Regions from separate parts of the Klebsiella sp. R445 genome, predicted to be linked through region 3. Evidence: predicted binding sites of a transcription regulator. Region 3 holds the regulator's gene; each other region holds the start of a gene.
The links. Region 3 encodes CRP, which controls carbon source genes, mostly activating them, when cyclic AMP is high. Its sites were predicted from a motif close to ATGTGANNNNNNTCACAT; they were not measured.
Positions count from the first base shown of each region.

Region 1: rbsD (D-ribose pyranase) is a predicted target of CRP. The motif match lies at 1,281-1,298, and genes of this name have one in related genera.
Region 2: ACMYSN_RS22165 (YfcZ/YiiS family protein) is a predicted target of CRP. The motif match lies at 2,130-2,147, and genes of this name have one in related genera.
Region 4: deoC (deoxyribose-phosphate aldolase) is a predicted target of CRP. The motif match lies at 1,640-1,657, and genes of this name have one in related genera.

Region 1 is NZ_CP180446.1:3,139,909-3,143,523, reverse strand. It holds gene kup (low affinity potassium transporter Kup) at 1-1,199, shown strand, start outside; gene rbsD (D-ribose pyranase) at 1,385-1,804, shown strand; gene rbsA (ribose ABC transporter ATP-binding protein RbsA) at 1,815-3,320, shown strand; gene rbsC (ribose ABC transporter permease) at 3,326-3,615, shown strand, end outside.
Region 2 is NZ_CP180446.1:4,686,958-4,690,572, reverse strand. It holds gene fadJ (fatty acid oxidation complex subunit alpha FadJ) at 1-274, opposite strand, end outside; gene fadI (acetyl-CoA C-acyltransferase FadI) at 274-1,584, opposite strand; gene ACMYSN_RS22165 (YfcZ/YiiS family protein) at 1,740-2,024, opposite strand; gene fadL (long-chain fatty acid transporter FadL) at 2,397-3,615, shown strand, end outside.
Region 3 is NZ_CP180446.1:3,621,839-3,625,453, forward strand. It holds gene ACMYSN_RS16850 (YccS/YhfK family putative transporter) at 1-1,983, opposite strand, end outside; gene crp (cAMP-activated global transcriptional regulator CRP) at 2,036-2,668, opposite strand; gene ACMYSN_RS16860 (OsmC family protein) at 2,974-3,378, shown strand; gene ACMYSN_RS16865 (phosphoribulokinase) at 3,447-3,615, opposite strand, start outside.
Region 4 is NZ_CP180446.1:2,464,708-2,468,322, forward strand. It holds gene deoA (thymidine phosphorylase) at 1-666, opposite strand, end outside; gene deoC (deoxyribose-phosphate aldolase) at 723-1,502, opposite strand; gene ACMYSN_RS11470 (NupC/NupG family nucleoside CNT transporter) at 1,945-3,222, opposite strand; gene ACMYSN_RS11475 (amidohydrolase family protein) at 3,366-3,615, opposite strand, start outside.

The DNA of each region.
Region 1 (3,615 bases), 480 kb from region 3:
CTATTACCGGTGTCGAGGCGCTGTATGCTGACATGGGACACTTTGGCAAATTGCCGATTCGCTTAGCGTGGTTTTCCGTGGTGCTGCCCTCGCTGGTGCTCAACTACTTCGGCCAGGGTGCGCTGCTGTTAAAGCACCCGGAAGCGATTAAAAACCCCTTCTTCCTGCTGGCGCCGGAATGGGCGCTGATCCCGATGCTGATCCTCGCCGCGCTGGCGACGGTCATCGCGTCGCAGGCGGTTATTTCGGGCGTCTTCTCCCTGACGCGCCAGGCGGTTCGTCTGGGCTATCTGTCGCCGATGCGCATCATCCATACGTCGGAAATGGAATCGGGTCAGATTTATATCCCGTTCATCAACTGGCTGTTGTACGTCTCGGTGGTTATCGTCATCATCAGCTTTGAGCACTCCTCCAATCTGGCGGCGGCGTACGGGATTGCGGTGACCGGGACCATGGTGCTGACGACCATCCTCTTCACCACCGTTGCGCGTAAAAACTGGCACTGGAATAAGTTCGTGGTGGCGTTGCTGCTTATCGGCTTCATGTGCATTGACCTGCCGCTGTTCTCGGCCAACCTCGATAAGATTGTGTCCGGTGGCTGGCTGCCGTTGACGCTGGGGCTGGTGATGTTCACGGTGATGACCACCTGGAAGAGCGAGCGTTTCCGCCTGCTGCGCCGTATGCACGAGCACGGCAACTCACTGGAAGCGATGATCTCTTCCCTGGAGAAATCGCCGCCGGTTCGCGTGCCGGGAACCGCGGTGTATATGTCCCGTGCGCTGAACGTGATTCCGTTTGCCCTGCTGCATAACCTCAAGCACAACAAGGTGCTGCACGAGCGGGTGATCCTCCTGACGCTGCGGACCGAAGATGCGCCTTATGTACACAATGTGCGTCGGGTCCAGATCGAGCAGATTTCGCCATCGTTCTGGCGCGTGGTGGCCAGCTATGGCTGGCGCGAAACGCCGAACGTCGAAGAAGTGTTCCACCGCTGCGGACTGGAAGGCCTGAGCTGCCGGATGATGGAAACCTCGTTCTTTATGTCGCATGAATCGCTGATTATCGGCAAGCGGCCGTGGTACCTGCGCCTGCGCGGGAAATTGTATCTCCTGCTGCAGCGCAATGCCCTGAGGGCGCCGGATCAGTTCGAAATCCCGCCAAATCGGGTCATCGAACTGGGTACCCAGGTCGAAATCTGATGTTCCTGAAGCCCTTCCTCGTGAAGGGCTTTTTGTTACCTTTTGCCCCGCTTCACATTTCTTCTCCGCGTTCGCGAAACGTTTCGATGGCGATCACATTTCTCTCCTCTGATGATGGTTTTCCGCTCGTTAATTGACAATACTTATCTCAGCGAAACGTTTCGCTAATGGAGCAAAAGAGAAAAATGAAAAAAGGCACCGTACTTAACGCTGATATTTCCTCGGTTATCTCGCGCCTGGGTCATACCGATACGCTGGTGGTCTGTGATGCTGGTTTACCGGTTCCTCACAGCAGCATGCGCATTGATATGGCGCTAACTCAGGGCGTTCCCTCCTTTATGCAGGTTCTGGAGGTGGTCACGGCGGAAATGCAGGTTGAAGCGGCGATCCTGGCGGAAGAGATCAAAACGCATAATCCGCAGCTCCATGCGACGTTGCTCACTCACCTCGAGCAGCTGCAGCAACACCAGGGAAATATCATTGATATTCGTTACACCAGTCATGAGCAGTTCAAAAAACAAACCGCTGAGAGTCAGGCGGTGATTCGCAGCGGGGAGTGTTCCCCGTATGCGAACGTTATTCTCTGTGCCGGCGTAACGTTCTGAGGTCGCCGATATGGAAGCCTTACTGCAATTAAAAGGGATCGATAAAGCGTTCCCTGGCGTGAAGGCGCTCTCCGGCGCCTCGCTGAATGTCTATGCTGGCCGCGTGATGGCGCTGGTCGGGGAGAACGGTGCCGGCAAATCCACCATGATGAAGGTGCTGACCGGTATCTATGCCCGCGATGCAGGCTCCCTGCTGTGGCTGGGGAAAGAGGTCACCTTCAACGGACCGAAATCCTCCCAGGAAGCTGGTATCGGCATTATCCATCAGGAACTGAACCTGATTCCTCAACTGACGATCGCGGAAAACATTTTCCTCGGTCGCGAGTTCGTTAACCGGTTTGGCAAAATCGACTGGAAAACGATGTATGCCGAATCCGACAAGCTGTTGGCGAAGCTGAACTTACGCTTTAACAGCCAGAAGCTGGTGGGCGATCTGTCGATTGGCGATCAGCAGATGGTTGAGATCGCCAAAGTGCTTAGCTTCGAGTCGAAGGTCATCATTATGGATGAACCGACGGATGCCCTGACCGATACCGAAACCGAATCCCTGTTCCGCGTCATTCGCGAGCTAAAAGCGCAAGGGCGCGGGATTGTCTATATCTCCCACCGCATGAAAGAGATCTTTGAGATTTGCGACGATGTGACGGTCTTCCGCGACGGGCAGTTTATCGCCGAGCGTGAAGTCGCCAGCCTCAATGAAGATCTGCTGATCGAAATGATGGTCGGCCGCAAGCTGGAAGATCAGTACCCGCATCTGGATAAAGCGCCGGGGGCTATTCGCCTCAAGGTGGATAACCTGTGCGGGCCGGGCGTTGAAAATGTCACTTTCACCCTGCGTCAGGGTGAAATCCTCGGCGTCGCCGGGCTGATGGGCGCCGGACGAACGGAACTGATGAAAGTGCTGTACGGCGCGCTGGCGCGGCACAGCGGTAGCGTCACCCTCGACGGGCATGAAGTGGTGACCCGCTCTCCTCAGGATGGCCTGGCAAACGGTATTGTCTATATCTCCGAAGACCGTAAGCGCGATGGTTTAGTGCTCGGTATGTCGGTGAAAGAAAACATGTCTTTAACTGCGTTGCGCTATTTCAGCCATGCCGGCGGTCGCCTGAAACATGGCGATGAACAGCAGGCGGTGAGCGACTTTATCCGCTTATTCAATGTGAAAACGCCGTCAATGGAACAGGCGATTGGCCTGCTTTCCGGCGGTAACCAGCAGAAAGTGGCGATTGCCCGCGGGCTGATGACGCGGCCAAAAGTGCTGATCCTTGATGAGCCCACCCGTGGCGTGGACGTCGGGGCGAAGAAAGAGATCTACCAGCTGATCAACCAGTTTAAAGCCGATGGTCTGAGCATCATTCTGGTCTCCTCGGAGATGCCGGAAGTGTTAGGCATGAGCGATCGCATCATTGTGATGCATGAAGGGCATCTCGGCGGTGAATTTACACGCGAGCAGGCCACCCAGGAAGTATTGATGGCTGCCGCTGTGGGCAAGCTTAACCGTGTGAATCAGGAGTAAAAAAGATGACAACCCAGGCTGTTTCTGGTCGCCGCTATTTCACGAAAGCATGGCTGATGGAGCAAAAATCGTTAATTGCTCTGTTGGTGCTGATAGCGATTGTGTCGACCATGAGCCCCAACTTTTTTACCGTCAATAACCTGTTCAATATCCTGCAACAGACGTCGGTCAACGCCATAATGGCCGTTGGGATGACGCTGGTCATTCTGACCTCAGGGATCGACCTGTCCGTCGGTTCTCTGCTGGCGCTGACCGGCGCGGTTGCCGCGTCGATTGTGGGCCTGGAGGTCAATGC
Region 2 (3,615 bases), 1.1 Mb from region 3:
GCTGCCCCTGGCGAGCCAGGGCTTCAGCTTCTTGTGCGGTAGTACAGCGGGCAATCATGTTGATATCCGCGCCGGCAATAAAGTTGTCCGGTTTGGCGGATATCAGCACCACGCCGTGCAGGGATTTATTGTCGCGGATCTGGCGAACGATCTCCCGTACCTGCTGGCCAAACTCCGCCTTCAGGGTGTTCATCTTCTCACCCGGCGTGTCGATGGTGATCACCGCCACGTTGTCCGGGCGAATATCAAGCGTAAATGCCGATGCCATTTCCATTATTCGGCCTCCAGAATCATCGCCGCGCCAAGCCCGCCCGCCGCACAGGCGGTTACCAGACCAAATCCACCGCCTCTGCGCCGCAGTTCATGCAGCGTCTGAGTGATCATCCGCGCGCCGGTGGCGGCGAAGGGGTGCCCGTAAGCGATGGAACCGCCCAGCACGTTAAATTTGCTCTCATCCACTTCCCCGGTGGCCTGCGAACGGCCCAGGACTTCGCGGGCGAAACGCTCGCTGGCAAGACATTGCAGATTCGCCAGCGTTTGCGCAGCAAAAGCTTCATGCATGTCGATCAGCGTTAAATCAGCCAGCGTTAACCCCGCCCGCTCCAGCGCCAGCGGCGTTGACCAGGCCGGCCCCAGGAGCATGTCCTGGCGCACATCAATGGCGGTAAAGGCGTAGCTGCGCAGGTAGCCCAGCGGGGTTATTCCCAGCGATCTGGCACGGGATTCGGTCATCATGATGACTGCCGCCGCGCCGTCGGTTAACGGCGTACTGTTGGCAGCGGTGACCGTCCCATGTTTACGATCGAATGCCGGCCGTAACTTTTGGTAATCAGCCAGAGTTGAATTTTTACGAATGTTGTTGTCATTTTCCAGCGGCTCGCGGAACGGCGGTGCATAGGCGGTCATCACTTCTGCCGCCAGCTTGCCCTCTTCCCAGGCTTTGGCGGCCAGCTGGTGCGAACGATGCGCCAGCGCATCCTGCTGTTCGCGGGTAATGCCCCAGCTTTTCGCCATCTGCTCCGCGGTATCACCCATGCGTAATCCAGTCGAATATTCCGCCACCGCAGGCGGTACCGGCAAAAGATCGCGCAGACGTAGTCGGGAGAACAGCTTCAGGCGCTGTCCGAGGGTTCGTGCTTTATTGGCGTCCACCAGCGTGCGGGCCAGTTTTTTACTGACGCCGATAGGTAATACGGAGGAAGAGTCAGCGCCGCCGGCAATACCGGCGTTGATAGTCCCGGCCATCAGGCTTTCCGCCACGTTGGCAACGGCCTGAAAACTGGTGGCGCAGGCGCGGCTTACGCTGTAGGCATCGGTGTGCACGCTCATGCCGGTACCAAGCACAATTTCGCGAGCAATATTAGGAGCTTCCGGCATCTGAACCACCTGGCCAAACACCAGTTGTTCGATCATTTCCGGGGGGATGTCGCTGCGAGCCAGCATTTCACTGATGACCATTTTTCCCAAATCGACGGCGGGAACACCGTGAAATACCGTTGCCTGACGGGCAAACGGGGTACGTAAACCGCTGACAATGGCAATGCGATCGCCCTGACGGGTGACAAGCGGTAATGCCTGACTCATGACTTTCCCCTGTTAACCGATAAAACCAAGTGGTCTGACCTGATAACAGTTTTAACTAATTTTTTACATTAAGCCAATCGGTGAAGAGAAAAAGTGGGAGCCAAAACACATTGAATGGAAAAGACAACGCCCCGCAGATGGGGGCGTTGGGGGAATTAACGCAGGCCGAGCTGGAAAATCAGGGTTTCAGCTTCGCAGCTGAAGACAAAATCGATGTCCATCTGTACGCCGCCTTCGACATCAGTAAATGTCGGGGTGATTTTGCACGGCTCAGACTCCACGCCACGGGCTCTTTCAGTCAACGCAGCAAGCGTTTCGTCTGCTTCAGCGCGGTTGGCAAACACGCGGCTGTAAGAGGCGGTGCAATCGGTGTTGTCCATAATGGTGCCAACATCCATACAGCAGCAAACCGGGGTTTCATCTGCACTAACTTTACTCATCGTAGATTTCCTCTGTATATGCACTCAATGGTGCCAGACAATTAATATGCTTATTTTACGCCCGGCCGGGAGCGGCCTCCAGTCGTTAATGACAACAAAAGTCCTAAGTGACCGAAATCACACTTAAAAATGATCCAAAACAAGAAATACCCGCTTTGGCTAATACCTGTGGGGGCAAATTTGCCAGCTGGATCGCTTTTTTCGCATCACAATTGAAAAATCTCATAAACAAACTTGCAACATCTCATCTGGTCAGACCTATACTCAGCGCACTGGTCTGATTTCTCTGTCGTAAAGCAGACCCTACACTTCGCGCTTCTGTTACGGCATGTAACATAGTTTAAATAAAAATAACTCAATGAGGTTATGGGCATGAGCCAGAAAACCCGCTTTACCCAATCTGCCCTCGCAGTGGCTGTAGCACTTGTTTCAACACAAGCCTGGTCAGCAGGCTTTCAGTTAAACGAATTCTCTTCATCTGGCCTTGGTCGTGCCTATTCCGGTGAAGGTGCAATTGCTGACGATGCGGGCAACGCCAGCCGTAACCCAGCGCTGATTATGATGTTTGATCGCCCGACGATGTCTGCGGGCGCCGTGTTTGTCGATCCGAATGTTAATATTTCCGGCACCTCCCCGACGGGGAAAAGCCTGAATGCGGATAACATTGCGCCAACCGCGTGGGTACCAAACTTCCACTTTGTTTCCCCGATTAACGATCAGTTCGGTTGGGGGGCGTCAATTACCTCTAACTATGGCCTGGCCACCGAGTATGCTGACGATTATGCAGCCGGTAGCATGGGCGGAAAAACAGACCTCACCACCGCTAACTTCAACCTGAGCGGCGCCTATCGCCTGAACAGCAACTGGAGTTTTGGTTTAGGGTTTGATGCGGTCTATGCGAAAGCGAAGATCGAACGCTATGCGGGTGATTTAGGGCAAATCGTTGCGGGCTCTGGCGCACTGCCGCCGCAGCTGGCAGGCCCGGTATCGCAAATTCCTGCCGATACACAAATTGCTCACCTCAACGGCAACGCCTGGGGCTTTGGCTGGAACGCCGGTATTCTGTATGAAATTGACAAGAATAACCGTTACGGCTTCACCTACCGTTCAGAAGTCAAAATCGACTTTGATGGTAACTACAAGAGTAGCTTACCGTCAGCCTACAACCAGATCCTTGGTAACTTCGGCCTGCCGGCGGGCACCAACGGTCAAACAACCGATGGTTCTCTGACCCTGAACCTGCCTGAAATGTGGGAGCTGTCTGGTTATAACCGCGTGGCGCCACAGTGGGCCGTTCACTATAGCCTGACCTACACCAGCTGGAGCCAGTTCCAGGAGCTGAAAGCCACCGGCAGCAATGGCGAGACGCTGTTCTATAAAGATGAAAGCTTTAAAGACGCCTATCGCATCGCGCTGGGGACCACCTATTACTATGACGATAACTGGACCTTCCGTACCGGTATCGCCTTCGATGATAGCCCGGTTCCGGCAAGCACCCGTTCTATTTCCATCCCGGATCAGGATCGTCTGTGGCTGAGCGCGGGTACCACCTACGCCTTCAACAAAGATGCTTCCGTTGACGTGGGTGTGT
Region 3 (3,615 bases):
CCGCTGCAGGTGCTGCTCCATGGTACTTAGCGGGCCGCGACTCACTTCGACGTCCTGAGACTCCATAATATTCACGTCGTCAGCGCTGCCGGGACCGTCAGTGTCCAGCCGCTGCTGACAGCGCTGAAGCGCAATCTCGCAGGATTCCAGATAGCGCCGGGCCAGCTCCGGCGTCAGCATGTTGTGCTCGCGGGCCAGGGTGGTCATCGCGTTGATGTGCTCAACAATAAACTGGCTGTGGGTAACCCACAGCTTCATATCTTCCAGATAATGCGAGTTAAACCCTGGCTCCTGCATGGCCTGGTTCAATGAGTTAAACAGCGAGTTATGTGCCTGATTGACGCGCATGCGGCGATAGGCCAGCGCCGGAGCCTGGTGATCGTCGCTGAGGATCAGCCGGAGGGCCTCCTGATCGGCCTCCAGCGCGTCGTGGGCGTTTTTACGTAGCAGCCCGCTCTGCCACTGTGGCCACAGCCAGACCATTCCGCCAAAGGCGATCAGGCAGCCGATAAGCGTATCGATAAGCCTGGCGACAATGTACTGCTCGCCGTTAAGTGTCAGCAGCTGCAGGGTATATACCGCCGTCACGGTAAAGCCGACCATCGCCCAGCCGTAGTGCTTGCGAATAATCAGGTAGCTCAGCAGCGTAATGATCAGCAGCGCGGTCAGAGTATAGCCATCGGGAACGTGAAAGTGCAGCGTCAGCCCGGCAATGGCGAGGCCTGCGAGGGTGCCGGCCGCCCGATGGACGATGCGCACTCGCGTCGCGCCGTAGCCGTTTTGGGTGACGAAAAGCACCGTCATTAAGATCCAGTAAGGCTTGGGAAGGTGCAGGGCGCTGCCCATCAGGCTGGCGGCAGTGAGCATCACGCAGATACGCGCTGCATTGCGCAGCGCCGGCGATTTCCATGAGAGATAGTGCTTTAGCGCAGGCAACAGCGGCAGGCGGCGTTCTTTATCTGCCATCAGGTTGCGGGCATACAGCGGGCGCTGGGTACGCAGCACGCGGGCGATGCGGCTAAAGTGCCAGGCACAGAATTGCCCGACCGGGTTGTCGGGGTGCTGCCAGGCAATTTTCTCCAGCGCGCCAATCTGCTTATCCATATGAAAGCGTTGCGGATAGCGATGGTACAGAATGTCGTCGGCCAGCACCCGCAAACGGGCGGCAACGGTTTGCGCGTTCCAGCGGATCACCGCCTCCGCGTGGCTACGCTCCACCAGCTTCTGGACTTCCTCAGGCTGATGCAGGCTGACGGAGATATGTTCCTGTAGATCCAGCGCCACCTGAAACGCCCGCAGCAGGCGCTTGTGATCGTTGCGCTGGTTCGCCGCCAGCATATGCATCTGCTGATAGCACTGGGTGATCAGGTCCACCACCTTTTGCTGGCGAGTGAGCAGCGGCGGGAGCGATGTCGCCGGGTCGATATGCTGAGTCAGCAGGCTGTATTTCGCTTCGCAGTAGTTAGCCAGCTCCCTGTAGAGCAGGCTCAGGGATTCACGTAGCGGCTGTTCACGCCAGAGCCAGAACCAGAACCAGCTAAACAATCCGTACCACAAGGTGCCGAGCGCGTAGATCAACAGCGGCTCCCAGATGGGCATGTTCCCGGCAAGGCTCAGGGTAAAGATGGCCGCAATCAGCGAGGCCGGGAGGAGTCTGGCATGGAGCGAGCTAATCTCTGCCGTCACGCCAAGCAGCAGCGCCAGGCCGCTAAGGATCAGGGGCAGCGGGATCTCCTGTTGCAGCAGTAGCTGGACCACCAGGCTACAGCCAGCAAACAGCGAGCCACCCACGATCAGGCGTTTGAAAAAGCGTTTGTGCGGGGTGTCCAGACCGGCGACGTTACAGCAGGCAGGCACTAAGGAGAACAGCAGACCCTGTTGCAGATGACCGAGGAGAAGACCGACCGCGACAGGCAAACACAACACCAGCGTTTGCCGCAGTGCATAGTTGACTTCCGGGTGGTAAATCAGCCTGCGCCACATCAGGGGGAGACAAAAACGGCGTATTGCGGGGGCAACACGCCGTTTTAACGACTTAACGCGTACCGTAAACGACGATAGTTTTACCGTGTGCGGAGATCAGATTCTGATCTTCCAGCATCTTCAGAATACGGCCGACGGTTTCACGAGAACAACCGACGATCTGACCAATTTCCTGGCGGGTAATTTTAATTTGCATACCATCAGGGTGGGTCATGGCATCCGGCTGTTTAGCCAGATTCAGCAGCGTCTGAGCGATACGACCGGTGACGTCGAGGAAGGCAAGGTTACCCACTTTTTCGGAGGTGACCTGCAGACGACGAGCCATCTGCGACGACAAGCGCATCAGAATATCCGGGTTAACCTGGATCAACTGACGGAATTTTTTGTAAGAGATTTCGGCCACTTCACATGCGGTTTTTGCACGTACCCAGGCGCTACGCTCCTGGCCTTCTTCAAACAAGCCTAATTCACCGATGAAATCGCCCTGGTTGAGGTAAGAGAGGATCATCTCTTTACCTTCTTCATCCTTGATGAGCACAGCCACAGAGCCTTTGACGATGTAGTACAACGTTTCTGCTTTTTCACCCTGGTGGATCAGCGTGCTTTTCGATGGGTACTTATGAATATGGCAATGAGACAAGAACCATTCGAGGGTAGGGTCTGTTTGCGGTTTGCCAAGCACCATGCGCGGTTATCCTCTGTTATAAGCTATCTCCGGGTGCCGACACTACACGGCATCCGGGCATGCAATCGTATTGTTTCCCTATGCCTGGGAAATGGCTGGTGATTTTTCTTCAGCCTGTAATGTGAACTCCTCTGCATACATGCAATACATTAATGTAATACTGTAGCATCCCGACTGTTTTAGCATAGCTTTTGCCGCATGTCTCCTGGTGTCTTGCTTCAGCATGATGTAGGTCGCCTTCCGTTGCGAGAATTGTTATGTGCGCGTAATCTGTCAGGAAAATTGCAACCTCGGAGTTAAATTTTATGCAAGCTCGTGTGAAATGGGTTGAAGGGTTAACCTTCATCGGAGAGTCCGCATCAGGTCACCAGATTCTGATGGACGGCAACTCCGGAGATAAAGCGCCAAGCCCGATGGAAATGGTGTTGATGGCGGCGGGCGGATGCAGCGCGATTGATGTTGTGTCTATTTTGCAGAAAGGGCGTCACGACGTGACCAACTGTGAGGTGAAGCTGACTTCTGAACGCCGGGAAGAGGCGCCGCGCCTGTTTACCCATATCAACATGCATTTCATTGTGACTGGCAAAGAGCTGAAGGATGCGGCGGTATCGCGTGCGGTGGATCTGTCGGCAGAGAAATATTGCTCGGTGGCGCTGATGCTGCAAAAAGCAGTCAACATCACCCACACCTATGAAGTCATTGAAGGCTAACTGACGGCCGGATAGTGCCAGGTAGCAGAGAACAACCCCAGTCGTTATACGTCCGGGGTTTTTTATGGCTAGTCGATCTTTCTGCCTTCCATCAGGCGCTCTACCAGCGGCGTCATGATCAGCTCCATCGCCAGACCCATTTTGCCCCCCGGAACCACCAGCGTATTGATATGCGAGATAAACGATCCCTGCAGCATCGCGAGCAGCCACGGGAAATCGATATCCTGCAGATTACGG
Region 4 (3,615 bases), 1.2 Mb from region 3:
TTCGGCAAGCGCCGCCGAGAGTTCATAGGTCGGCATAAACGCACCGCTGCCGACTTTCACATCCATCACCAGCGCATCCAGGCCTTCCGCCAGTTTCTTCGCCAGAATAGAGGCGGTGATGAGCGGGATAGAATCCACCGTCGCGGTAATATCGCGGGTGGCATAAAAACGTTTGTCGGCCGGCGCCAGCGAGCTGGTCTGCCCAATAATCGCAACGCCAACGTCTTTAATAATGTCGCGGAAACGCGCGTCATCCGGGAAGATATCGAAGCCAGGAATGGCTTCCAGTTTGTCGAGCGTGCCCCCGGTATGGCCCAGACCACGCCCGGAAATCATCGGCACATAGCCGCCGCACGCCGCCACCATCGGGCCCAGCATCAGTGATGTTACGTCACCAACGCCGCCGGTGGAGTGTTTATCCACAATCGGGCCGTTCAGGTTCAGGCTTTTCCAGTCGAGGACGGTTCCGGAGTCCCGCATCGCCATGGTCAGCGAGACGCGTTCCGGCATGCTCATATCATGGAAGAAAATGGTCATCGCCAGGGCGGCAATCTGCCCTTCCGACACGGTGTTATCACGAATGCCGTTGATAAAGAAACGGATTTCTTCATCGCTCAGCGCGTGACCATCGCGTTTTTTACGAATAATTTCTTGTGCGAGAAACACGGTACCCCCCGAGGAATCAGGTTAAGTGCGGCGGAAAACCCGCCGCGAAAGGAGAATTAATATGCGCTTGCGCTCTTACCATCGCCGTGGCCCAGCGCTTTCAACAGGCTGGCCAACAGGCTGGATGCGCCAAAACGGTAGTGGCGAGAATCAGCCCAGTCTGCACCAAACAGTTCGTCGGCAATCGCCAGGAACTGTTGTGCGTCTTCGGCGCTGCGCACACCGCCCGCAGGTTTAAAACCAACGGTTTTCTGAACGCCCATATCGCGGATCACTTCCAGCATGATGCGTGCGCTTTCCGGCGTGGCGTTAACCGGCACTTTACCGGTAGAGGTTTTGATGAAATCCGCACCCGCTTTGATAGAAATTTCAGAGGCTTTACGGATTAACGCTTCTTCTTTCAGCTCACCGGTTTCGATGATCACTTTCAGCAGTACGTTCGCCGCTGCACAAGCGTCTTTACAGGCTTTAACCAGATCGAAACCGATCTGCTCGTTACCGGCGATCAGCGCACGATACGGGAAGACCACGTCAACTTCGTCCGCGCCGTAGGCGATAGCCGCGCGGGTTTCTGCCAGCGCGATATCGATATCATCGTTACCGTGCGGGAAGTTGGTTACCGTCGCAATGCGGATGTCCGGGGTACCCTGCTCGTTCAGCGTTTTACGGGCAATAGGGATAAAGCGCGGATAAATACAGATAGCGGCAGTATTTCCTACCGGCGTTTTCGCCTGATGGCACAGCGCGATCACCTTTTCATTGGTGTCATCGTCATTCAGCGTAGTCAGGTCCATCAGTTTCAACGCGCGCAGGCTGCTTGCAGATAAATCGGTCATTTCATACTCCGAGGGCGTAGTGCCGTTCAATGGTTTGTTCACCTTGCGAGTCTGTTACTATTGTAACATCGCCTCGCGGTTACACTTCGACATCCATCACAGTTAATGAAAACTCATTGCGAATTTGCATTACTTTAATGTGACATTCATCACTTAAACAAGCGCAGCATCTCTCCTGCGAGCGACAGGTTTTCTTTAAGTCTGCTTTAAGCATAACCAGAATTCCTCATCGCGTGATGATGTTATTATAATAACATAAAGATGTGAGAGATCTCGACCACAACCAACATTCATCGCATAATAAATCGCCATAAACAGACTTAGGTATTGAAAGTAATCGATTTTATTTCACGGCCAGAAGTGATGGAATTATCACACAGAGAAGAGGAACCGGCGGCACATTGCCGCCGGTATGGCTACCGGCACGATGCCGGTAACCTCACTACAGGGCGAGGAACACCCCGGCGATGGTGGCGCTCATCAGATTGGAGAGCGTACCTGCGGCCACGGCACGCAAGCCAAGCTGTGCGATCTCCTGACGACGGTTCGGCGCCATGCCGCCCAGCCCGCCGATCAAAATCGCGATAGACGACAGGTTGGCAAACCCGCACAGCGCAAAGGAGATGATGGCTTTGGTCTGGGCCGAAATCACCTGCAGGCCCGCCGCCGCAACATCGGCATCGGCTTTCAGGTACTCGCCAAAGTTCATATAGGCCACAAACTCGTTAATAATCAGCTTCTGACCGATAAAGGAACCGGCGACATTGGCCTCATGCCATGGCACGCCAATCACCCACGCCAGCGGTGAGAAGACCCAGCCGAGGATCATCTGCAGCGACAGATCCGGATGATTAAACCAGCCGCCGACGCCCGACAGGATACCGTTAAGCAGCGCAATCAGCGCGATGAAAGCCAGCAACATGGCGCCGACGTTCAGGGCTAACTGCATGCCGGAGGCCGCGCCGGATGCTGCCGCATCCAGTACGTTTGCCGGGGCGTCCGGATCCGCAACGTTTTTATCGCGGGAAGGTCGGTCGTCTGGGGTCTCGGTTTCCGGCACGATAATTTTGGCAAACAGCAAGCCACCCGGCGCCGCCATAAAGGAGGCGGCAATCAGATACTCGAGCGGCACGCCCATCTGGGCATAGCCGGCCAGCACCGAACCGGCCACCGACGCCAGACCACCGCACATCACCGCAAAGAGTTCAGAGCGGGTCATGGTCGCGATATAGGGACGCACCACCAGCGGCGCTTCTGTCTGCCCGACGAAGATATTCGCCGTCGCGGACAGGGATTCCGTACGCGAGGTTTTTAAAACCGCACGCAGCGAGCCACCAAGGATGCGGATAACAAACTGCATAATGCCCAGATAGTAGAGCACGGCAATCAGCGAGGAGAAAAAGACGATAACCGGCAGGACGCGCAGCGCGAAGACAAACCCGCCGCCGCCAAAGACTTCAAACATCTTGTCGGAGACCAGACCGCCGAAGATAAAGCCGATACCTTCATTGCCATAGGCAATCACGTTGGCGACGCCTTCGGACATCGCCAGCAGCACCTTGCGCCCGGCAGGAACATAGAGCACTAACGCCCCGATCCCCACCTGAATCATCCAGGCGCCAAAGACGGTGCGCAGGTTAATCGCTTTTCGGTTATTGGAGAGGAGCACGGCAATAGCTAACAGCACTACCATGCCGATAAGTCCCATGATGATTTGCATACAGAGTCCCTGTGTATTGATAGTTCAGCACTAAAAACAGGATTATAACGGCATGAAACTATCTTTCTTGCCTTAACTCTCAGTTTTAAAGCAAAACAATGAGATAAAAAGGCAAGAATGAGACTCGCATCACCAAAAGGGATTTACGCCAGGGTAAACAGCGCGGTGGTATTGTCGAGCAAGGCCTGCGCGATGACCTCTGGCGGCTCGCGGCGGAGCTCGCACAGGACGGTAAACACCCGTGCCGCCTGTTCAGGGCGGTTAGGCTCCCCCTGAAAACCATTGAGCGGCATATCCGGGGCATCCGTTTCCAGCAGCAGCGCCGACAGCGGCAGCCGCGCCATCACCTCCCGGGTCTTACTGGCACGCGGATAGGTAATGGTCCCTCCGACA